Paractinoplanes brasiliensis: one gene and its partner. The protein of the gene in region 1 interacts with the protein of each later gene in a pairwise test. Links are inferred from orthologs where the notes say so. Each region holds a gene or a part of one and is shown in the gene's direction. Other genes may lie near its edges.

The links. Proteins that work in one complex are often made in the same cells at the same time.
Region 2: the proteins of ligA (region 1) and leuS interact in binary tests that used the Escherichia coli proteins (3 or more experiments, as listed by UniProt). The link is inferred for Paractinoplanes brasiliensis from one-to-one orthologs.

The regions. Positions count from the first base shown.
Region 1 is NZ_SNWR01000001.1:4,686,188-4,689,693, forward strand. What follows is about bases 236-3,180. They hold ligA (NAD-dependent DNA ligase LigA), read left to right. Parts: upstream 236-536; coding sequence 537-2,825; downstream 2,826-3,180. Other genes in these bases: C8E87_RS21285 (methionine synthase), read left to right, coding at 236-269; C8E87_RS21295 (EAL domain-containing protein), read right to left, coding at 2,837-3,180. Also shown: more of C8E87_RS21285, read left to right, coding at 1-235; more of C8E87_RS21295, read right to left, coding at 3,181-3,506. UniProt on the Escherichia coli protein: DNA ligase that catalyzes the formation of phosphodiester linkages between 5'-phosphoryl and 3'-hydroxyl groups in double-stranded DNA using NAD as a coenzyme and as the energy source for the reaction.
Region 2 is NZ_SNWR01000001.1:1,612,074-1,616,035, reverse strand. What follows is about bases 105-3,505. They hold leuS (leucine--tRNA ligase), read left to right. Parts: upstream 105-500; coding sequence 501-3,305; downstream 3,306-3,505. Other genes in these bases: C8E87_RS06825 (TVP38/TMEM64 family protein), read right to left, coding at 3,366-3,505; C8E87_RS06835 (M36 family metallopeptidase), read left to right, coding at 105-314. Outside these bases: more of C8E87_RS06835, read left to right, coding at 1-104; more of C8E87_RS06825, read right to left, coding at 3,506-3,962.

The DNA.
Region 1 (3,506 bases):
AGGACCTCGACCCGCTGGGGGAGGCCCTTGAGGCGGGTGTGGGGTTGTTCGTGGGGGCCGTGCCCGCGGTTGCTGCCGGCCGGGTCGACGGCAAGAGCGTTGCTGAACGGGTGTCCACGCTGTGGAAGCGGCTGGCCTTTGCTCCGGCCCTGCTGCCTCGGCAAGTGGTGATTACACCGGCTTGTGGTCTTGCCGGGGCCTCACCCGCGTATGTGCGGGCTGCGCTGACCGCTTGCCGGGAGGCTGGGCGGCGGCTCTCCGAGGTCTGAGGCGCCGCCTGTACTACTCCCGTTCACAACCCCACCGTGTGCTCCTCCTACCCACAACCCCTCCTACCCACAACCCCTCCTACCCACAACCCACCCTCCCTGGGGGCCCCCTCCTCGGATCGAGCCTGGCAGATTTCGCCGATCTTCGCGTGACCCCCTGTGGACAACTTCGGCCTGTGGACAACGCCGCGCAGGCGCGCGCCCAGCACCGAAAATGTCGGGGGTGACGACTACCGTTCCGGGTAGTTCTCGAACGCGGAGGTTCCGGTGTCTGAAGAGATCGTGGATGCGCAGCCCACTGCCGAGCAGGAGGCGGCCGCAGGCCTTGACCCGACCCCGGAGGCCAGCGCCCGGCACGCCGAGCTGAGCGACGAGTTACGCGGTCACCAATACCGCTACTACGTCCTCGATTCGCCGACGATCTCCGACGCCGAGTTCGACAAGCTGCTCCGCGAGCTCGAGGAGCTCGAGACCGAGTTCCCGGCGCTGCGCACCCCCGATTCCCCGACGCAGAATGTCGGCGGCACGTTCTCCACCCTGTTCACCCCGGTCGAGCACGCCGAGCGCATGTTGTCGCTCGACAACGTCTTCGACGACGGGGAACTGGCGGGCTGGGTCGAGCGCACGCTGCGCGACGCCGGCGGTCCGGCCGAGTTCATCTGCGAGCTCAAGGTCGACGGTCTGGCGATCAACCTGACGTACGAGAAAGGGCGGCTGGTCCGCGGCGCCACTCGCGGTGACGGGCGTACCGGCGAGGACGTGACGTCCAACGTGCGCACGATCCGTGAGATCCCCGAGCGCCTCGCCGGTGACAATCCGCCCGACCTGCTCGAGGTCCGCGGCGAGATCTACTTCCCGGTCTCCGCGTTCGCCGATCTCAACGCGTCGCTGGTCGAGCAGGGCAAGGCCCCGTTCGCCAATCCGCGTAACGCCGCGGCCGGCAGCCTGCGGCAGAAGGATCCGCGCATCACCGCCTCGCGGGGCCTGCGCATGGTGGTGCACGGTATCGGCGCGCGGGCCGGGTTCACGCCCACGTCGCAGTCGCATGCCTACGAGGCGCTGAAGGAGTGGGGCCTGCCCACGAGCGACCGGTGGAAGCTGGTCGACGACCTGGCCGGCATCAACGACTACATCGCCTACTACGGCGAGCACCGGCACGACGTCGAGCACGAGATCGACGGCGTGGTCATCAAGGTCAACTCCGTGGCGATCCAGGGCCGGCTGGGGTCGACCTCGCGGGCCCCCCGCTGGGCGATCGCCTTCAAATACCCGCCGGAAGAGGTCACGACCAAGCTCCTCGACATCGACGTCAACGTCGGCCGTACGGGGCGGGTCACGCCGTTCGCCGTGCTCGAGCCGGTGAGGGTGGCGGGGTCGACGGTGGCGCTGGCCACGCTGCACAACGCGCGCGAGGTCGAGCGGAAGGGCGTGTGGATCGGCGACACGATCGTGCTGCGCAAGGCGGGCGATGTGATTCCCGAGGTGCTCGGCCCGGTGATCGACCTGCGCCCCGACGACGCCCGCCAGTTCGTGATGCCGACGCACTGCCCGGCCTGCGGCACCAGGCTGGCGCCGGCGAAAGAGAGCGACATCGACATCCGCTGCCCGAACACGAGGTCGTGCCCGGCGCAGCTGCGCGAGCGCGTGTTCCACCTCGCCGGGCGCGGGGCGTTCGACATCGAGGTGCTGGGTTACAAGGCGGGGCAGGCCCTGCTCGACTCCGGCGTGATCAGCGACGAGGGCGACCTGTTCTCGCTCACCGAGGATGATTTGCGCCGGTCGCCGTTCTTCGTCAACCAGGACGGCAGCCTGGGGTCGAACGCGGTGAAGCTGCTGGAGAACCTTGAGCGGGCCAAGGACCGTCCGCTCTGGCGCGTGCTGGTGGCGCTGTCGATCCGCCACGTCGGCCCGACCGCGGCGCAGGCACTGGCCCGCCAGTTCGGCTCGATGGAGGCCATCGAGGCGGTCGTGGCCGCTGCCCCCGGCAGCAAAGAGGAAGCCGCAGCGGTCGAGTCCGCTGCCCGTGACTCGTCGGTGGTCGCCCCAGCATCAGAAACGCCGGCGGCCGAGACAGAGGCCGGATCCAGCGAGCCCGGTTCCGATGGCGGCAAGGTGTCGAAGAAGGCGAAGGCCGAGCCCGACGTGCTGGCCACGGTGGAGGGTGTGGGGCCGACGATCGCCGACAGTCTGCGGGAGTGGTTCTCCGTCGACTGGCATCGCGACATCGTCAGCAAGTGGCGTGAGGCCGGGGTCAAGATGGCCGACGAGCGGGTCGACGAGGGTCCGCGGCCGCTCGAGGGCCTGACGATCGTCGTCACCGGCACACTGGCCACCCATTCACGCGATCAGGCCACCGAGGCGGTGACGTCGCGCGGCGGCAAGGTGAGCGGCTCGGTCTCGAAGAAGACGGCCTTCGTCGTGGTCGGCGACAACCCCGGCAGCAAGTACGACAAGGCGCTGTCGCTCAAGGTGCCGGTGCTCAACGAGGAGGGTTTCGCGGTGCTGCTGGCCGACGGCCCGGACGCGGCGCGCGAGGTCGCCGAGTTCGGTGAGTAGGCAGGCCGAGGTCACTGGGTGGGCGTGGCCACCGTGGGGCGCAGCGGGCGATAACGGGCCAGCCAGTCGGCCAGCTCGTCGGCCGGCATCGGGCGGGCGTGGAACCATCCCTGGGCCGCGTGGCAGCCGGCCTCGGCCAGCAGACGCCAGGTGCGCTCGTCCTCGACACCCTCCGCCACCGCCCGCAGGCCCAGCGCCTCGGCCAGATCGATGACCGACCGGACTATCGCGGCGTCGCCGTGGTCGGTCGCCATGCCCAGGACGAACGAGCGGTCGATCTTCACCTCGGCCAGGGGGAGGCGGCGCAGATGCTGCAACGACGAATAGCCGGTGCCGAAGTCGTCGAGCGAGATGGCGATGCCCATCCGGTCCAGGCGCGTGATCGTGCTGAGGACCCGGTGCGGATCGGCCATCAGCGCGCTTTCGGTGATCTCCAGCTGGAGCAGGTCGGGCGAGATGTCGTACCGGCGCAAGAGGTCGTCGACGCGATCGGCGATGTCACCCGCGTGCAGGTCGCGCACGCTGACGTTGACCGCCGCCCGCAAGGGCCGGCCCGCGTCGCGCCACTCGGCCAGCTGCGCCACCACGTCGTGCAGCACCCGCCCGGTGAGCAGCCGCATCACCGGGGTCGGCTCGGCCACCCGGATCAGCTCCTCCGGCCCGACCAGCCCGCGTTCCGGA
Region 2 (3,962 bases), 3.1 Mb from region 1 along the record:
AACTGGTGATCAACCCGTCGGCCACCTGTGGTGACGACGAGACCGCCGGCACCGGTGGCTACCGCGTCGAGACCTCGGTCGACGGCACGACCTGGGCGCTCGCCGCGAGCGGCACCTTCCCGGTCGGCGCCGCCACGCCCACCCCGGTCGCGCTGGCCGCGGGCACCGGCGACGGCATCCAGTTCGTCCGGTACACGATGCTGACCTCGCAGGGCCAGGACGCGGGCCTCTGCCCGGCCGGCCAGCCGCCGACGGTCAGCGGCTGCGTGTTCCTCGACAGCACCGAACTGGCGGTCTACGGACCGGCGGCGTAAGGCGCATCCAATACCGGTCGCCGCTCTCGGGCGGCGACCGGTATCATGCAACGCATGGCTCGGCATTTCCTGCTTCTTAGCCGGCCGTGCTGCGAACGTCTTTAGGCGTACAGCACGGCGACCCCTCCTGCGTGAGGGGTTTTTTCATGTCCAGCCACCGAGACCTCACGAAGACGGATGCCGACGATGAGCAGCGAGTCAGAGACCCCGAAGTTCCGTTACACCGCCGCGCTGGCCAATGAGATCGAGCCGCGCTGGCAGGCCTACTGGGCCGAGAACGGGACGTTCCAGGCGCCCAACCCGGCCGGCGAGCTGGCCGACCCCTCGCACCCCCGGGCCGGCGCGCCAAAGCTGCACGTGCAGGACATGTTCCCGTACCCGTCCGGTGCGGGACTGCACGTCGGGCACCCGCTCGGCTATATCGGCACCGACAGCTACACCCGCTACAAGCGGATGGCCGGCTTCAACGTGCTGCACCCGATGGGCTTCGACGCGTTCGGCCTGCCCGCCGAGCAGTACGCGGTGCAGACCGGCACGCACCCGGCGGTGACCACGGCGGCCAACGTCGAGCGTTACAAGACCCAGCTGCGCCGGCTGGGACTGGCCTACGACGACCGCCGCTCGTTCGCGACCACCGACCCGGACTACTACCGGTGGACGCAGTGGATCTTCCTGCAGGTCTTCAACTCGTGGTTCGACCCGTCGGTGCGCAAGGCCCGCCCGATCGGCGCGCTGATCGCCGCGTACGAGGAAGGGACGAAGCCCACCCCGGACGGCAGGCCCTGGGCCGAGCTGTCGCCGGTCGAGCGCCGCAAGCTGATCGACGACCACCGCCTGGCCTACGTCAGCGAGGCCCCGGTCAACTGGTGCCCCGGCCTGGGCACCGTGCTGGCCAACGAGGAGGTCACGCCCGAGGGCCGCAGCGAGCGCGGCAACTACCCCGTGTTCCAGCGCAGCCTGAAGCAGTGGATGATGCGGATCACCGCGTACGGGGATCGCCTGGTCGAGGACCTGGACACGCTGGACTGGCCGGAACCGGTCAAGCTGATGCAGCGCAACTGGATCGGCCGGTCCCGTGGCGCGCACGTCGACTTCGCGGTCGGCGCCGACAAGATCACCGTCTTCACCACGCGGCCGGACACGCTGTTCGGGGCCACCTACATGGTGCTGGCGCCCGAGCACGAGCTGGTCGAGAAGATCGCTCCGGCGGCCTGGCCGGACGGGACGAATCCGAAATGGTCAGGCGGGTACGACACGCCCGCCGCGGCGATCCGGGCCTACCGGGCCGAGGCCGCCGCGAAGACCGAGGAGCAGCGCACCGAGGGCAAGGAGAAGACCGGCGTCTTCATCGGCGCGTACGCGACCAACCCGGTCAACGGCGCGAGCATCCCGGTTTTCATCGCCGATTACGTGCTGGCCGGCTACGGCACCGGCGCGATCATGGCGGTGCCCGGGCAGGACGTGCGTGACTGGGAGTTCGCCGAGGTCTTCGAGCTGCCGATCATCCGTACGGTGCAGGCCCCGGAGGGATTCGAGGGCGCGTACACCGGCGAGGGCGCGGCGATCAACAGCGACTGGCTGAACGGCAAGGGCGTCATCGAGGCCAAGGCCGAGATCATCGCCTGGCTGGAGCAGCACGGGCACGGCAAGGGCGCCACCACGTTCCGTCTGCGTGACTGGCTGTTCAGCCGGCAGCGCTACTGGGGCGAGCCGTTCCCGATCGTCTACGACGAGACCGGGCTGCCGGTCGCGCTGCCCGAGTCGATGCTGCCGGTCGTGCTGCCCGACGTCGACGACTTCTCGCCGCGCACCTTCGACCCGGACGACGCCGACAGCGAGCCCGAGACCCCGCTGTCGCGCAAGAAGGACTGGGTCAACGTCGAGCTGGACCTGGGCGACGGCCTGAAGTCGTACACCCGCGAGACCAACACCATGCCGCAGTGGGCCGGCTCCTGCTGGTACGAGCTGCGCTACCTGGACCCGAAGAACGCTCACGCCCTGGTCGACCCGGACAACGAGGCGTACTGGATGGGCCCGCGGCGCGACGGCGACTGCGGCGGCGTCGACCTGTACGTCGGCGGCGTCGAGCACGCCGTCCTGCACCTGCTGTACGCCCGGTTCTGGCACAAGGTCCTGTACGACCTGGGCCACGTCTCGTCGTTCGAGCCGTTCCGCCGGCTGTTCAACCAGGGCTACATCCAGGCGTACGCGTTCCGTGACGCCCGCGGTGTCGTGGTGCCGGCCGAGGAGGTGGTCGAACGCGACGGCAAGTACTTCTACGACGGTCAGGAGGTCGTCCGCGAGTACGGCAAGATGGGCAAGTCGCTGAAGAACGTCGTCACGCCCGACGAGATGTGCGAGCAGTACGGCGCCGACACGTTCCGGGTCTACGAGATGGCGATGGGCCCGCTGGACGTCTCACGCCCGTGGGACACGCGGGCCGTGGTGGGGTCGCAGCGCTTCCTGCAGCGGGTGTGGCGCCTGGTCGTCGACGAGGAGACCGGGGCGGCACGCGTCTCCGACGAGCCCTTGGAGCCGGCGGTGCGCAAGACGCTGCACCGCACGATCGCGGGCGTCCGGGAAGACCTGGACGAGCTGCGCTTCAACACCGCCATCGCGAAGCTGATCGAGCTGACCAACACGCTGACGCCGCTGCCCGCGGTGTCGCGCGAGGCGGTCGAGCCGCTGTTGCTGATGCTGTCGCCGTTCGCCCCGCACCTGGCCGAGGAGCTGTGGACCAAGCTGGGGCACTCGGGCTCGCTGGCCTACGCCGACTTCCCGGTGGCCGACCCGGCGCAGCTGGTGGCCGAGTCGATCACGTACCCGGTGCAGGTCAACGGCAAGGTCAAGGCCCGCGTCGAGGTGCCGCCGGCCGCACCCGAGGCCGAGGTGCGCGAGCGGGCGCTGGCCGCGGTGGCCGAGGTGCTGGCCGGTCGCGAGCCCCGCAAGGTCATCGTGGTGGCCGGCCGGCTGGTCAGCGTCGTCGTCTGAGCCTCCGCACAGCAGAAGGCCCACCGCCCGTACGCCGGGTGGTGGGCCTTCTGCTGTTTGTCAGGCGGCGGCTTTGCGACCCGAGTGCTTCCACCAGAGGACGATCGCGGTCGTCAGCGTGAACCCGATCGCGGCCGGGGCCAGCGACAGCGGGCTCATCTCGCCCGGCCGGACCACGGCGGCGCCGATCACCGCGTACGACACCGCGGACGGGATCGAGGCCAGCGTGGTGCCGAGCAGGTAACGCTTGCGGCAGACGCTGGTGGTGCCGTAGGCGTAGCCGATCAGGCCGAACGGGGCCAGCGGCAGGAACCGGACGAGCAGCACGGCCAGCAGGCCACGACGGTTGAGCCAGCCGTCGAGACGCTCGAGCCGGCCCCCGGAACGTGCGGAGAGCGCGCCCCGGCCGACCCAGCGGCCGGCGTAGTAGGTGGCGGTGGCGGCGATCACGGCGGCGGCCAGGGCCGTGGCAGCGCCGGTGGCCGCGCCGAGCAGCGCGCCGCACGCCAGCGTGATCGCTGTGCGGGGCACGAGCACCGAGAGCAGGAGGCCACCGATCACCGCGATGGCGACCGCGGCGGCCGGGCCGACGGCAGCGACCTGGCCGGCGATCTGCGACAGCGGGAGCGTGGCTGCGGCCACACCCACGCCGCCGAC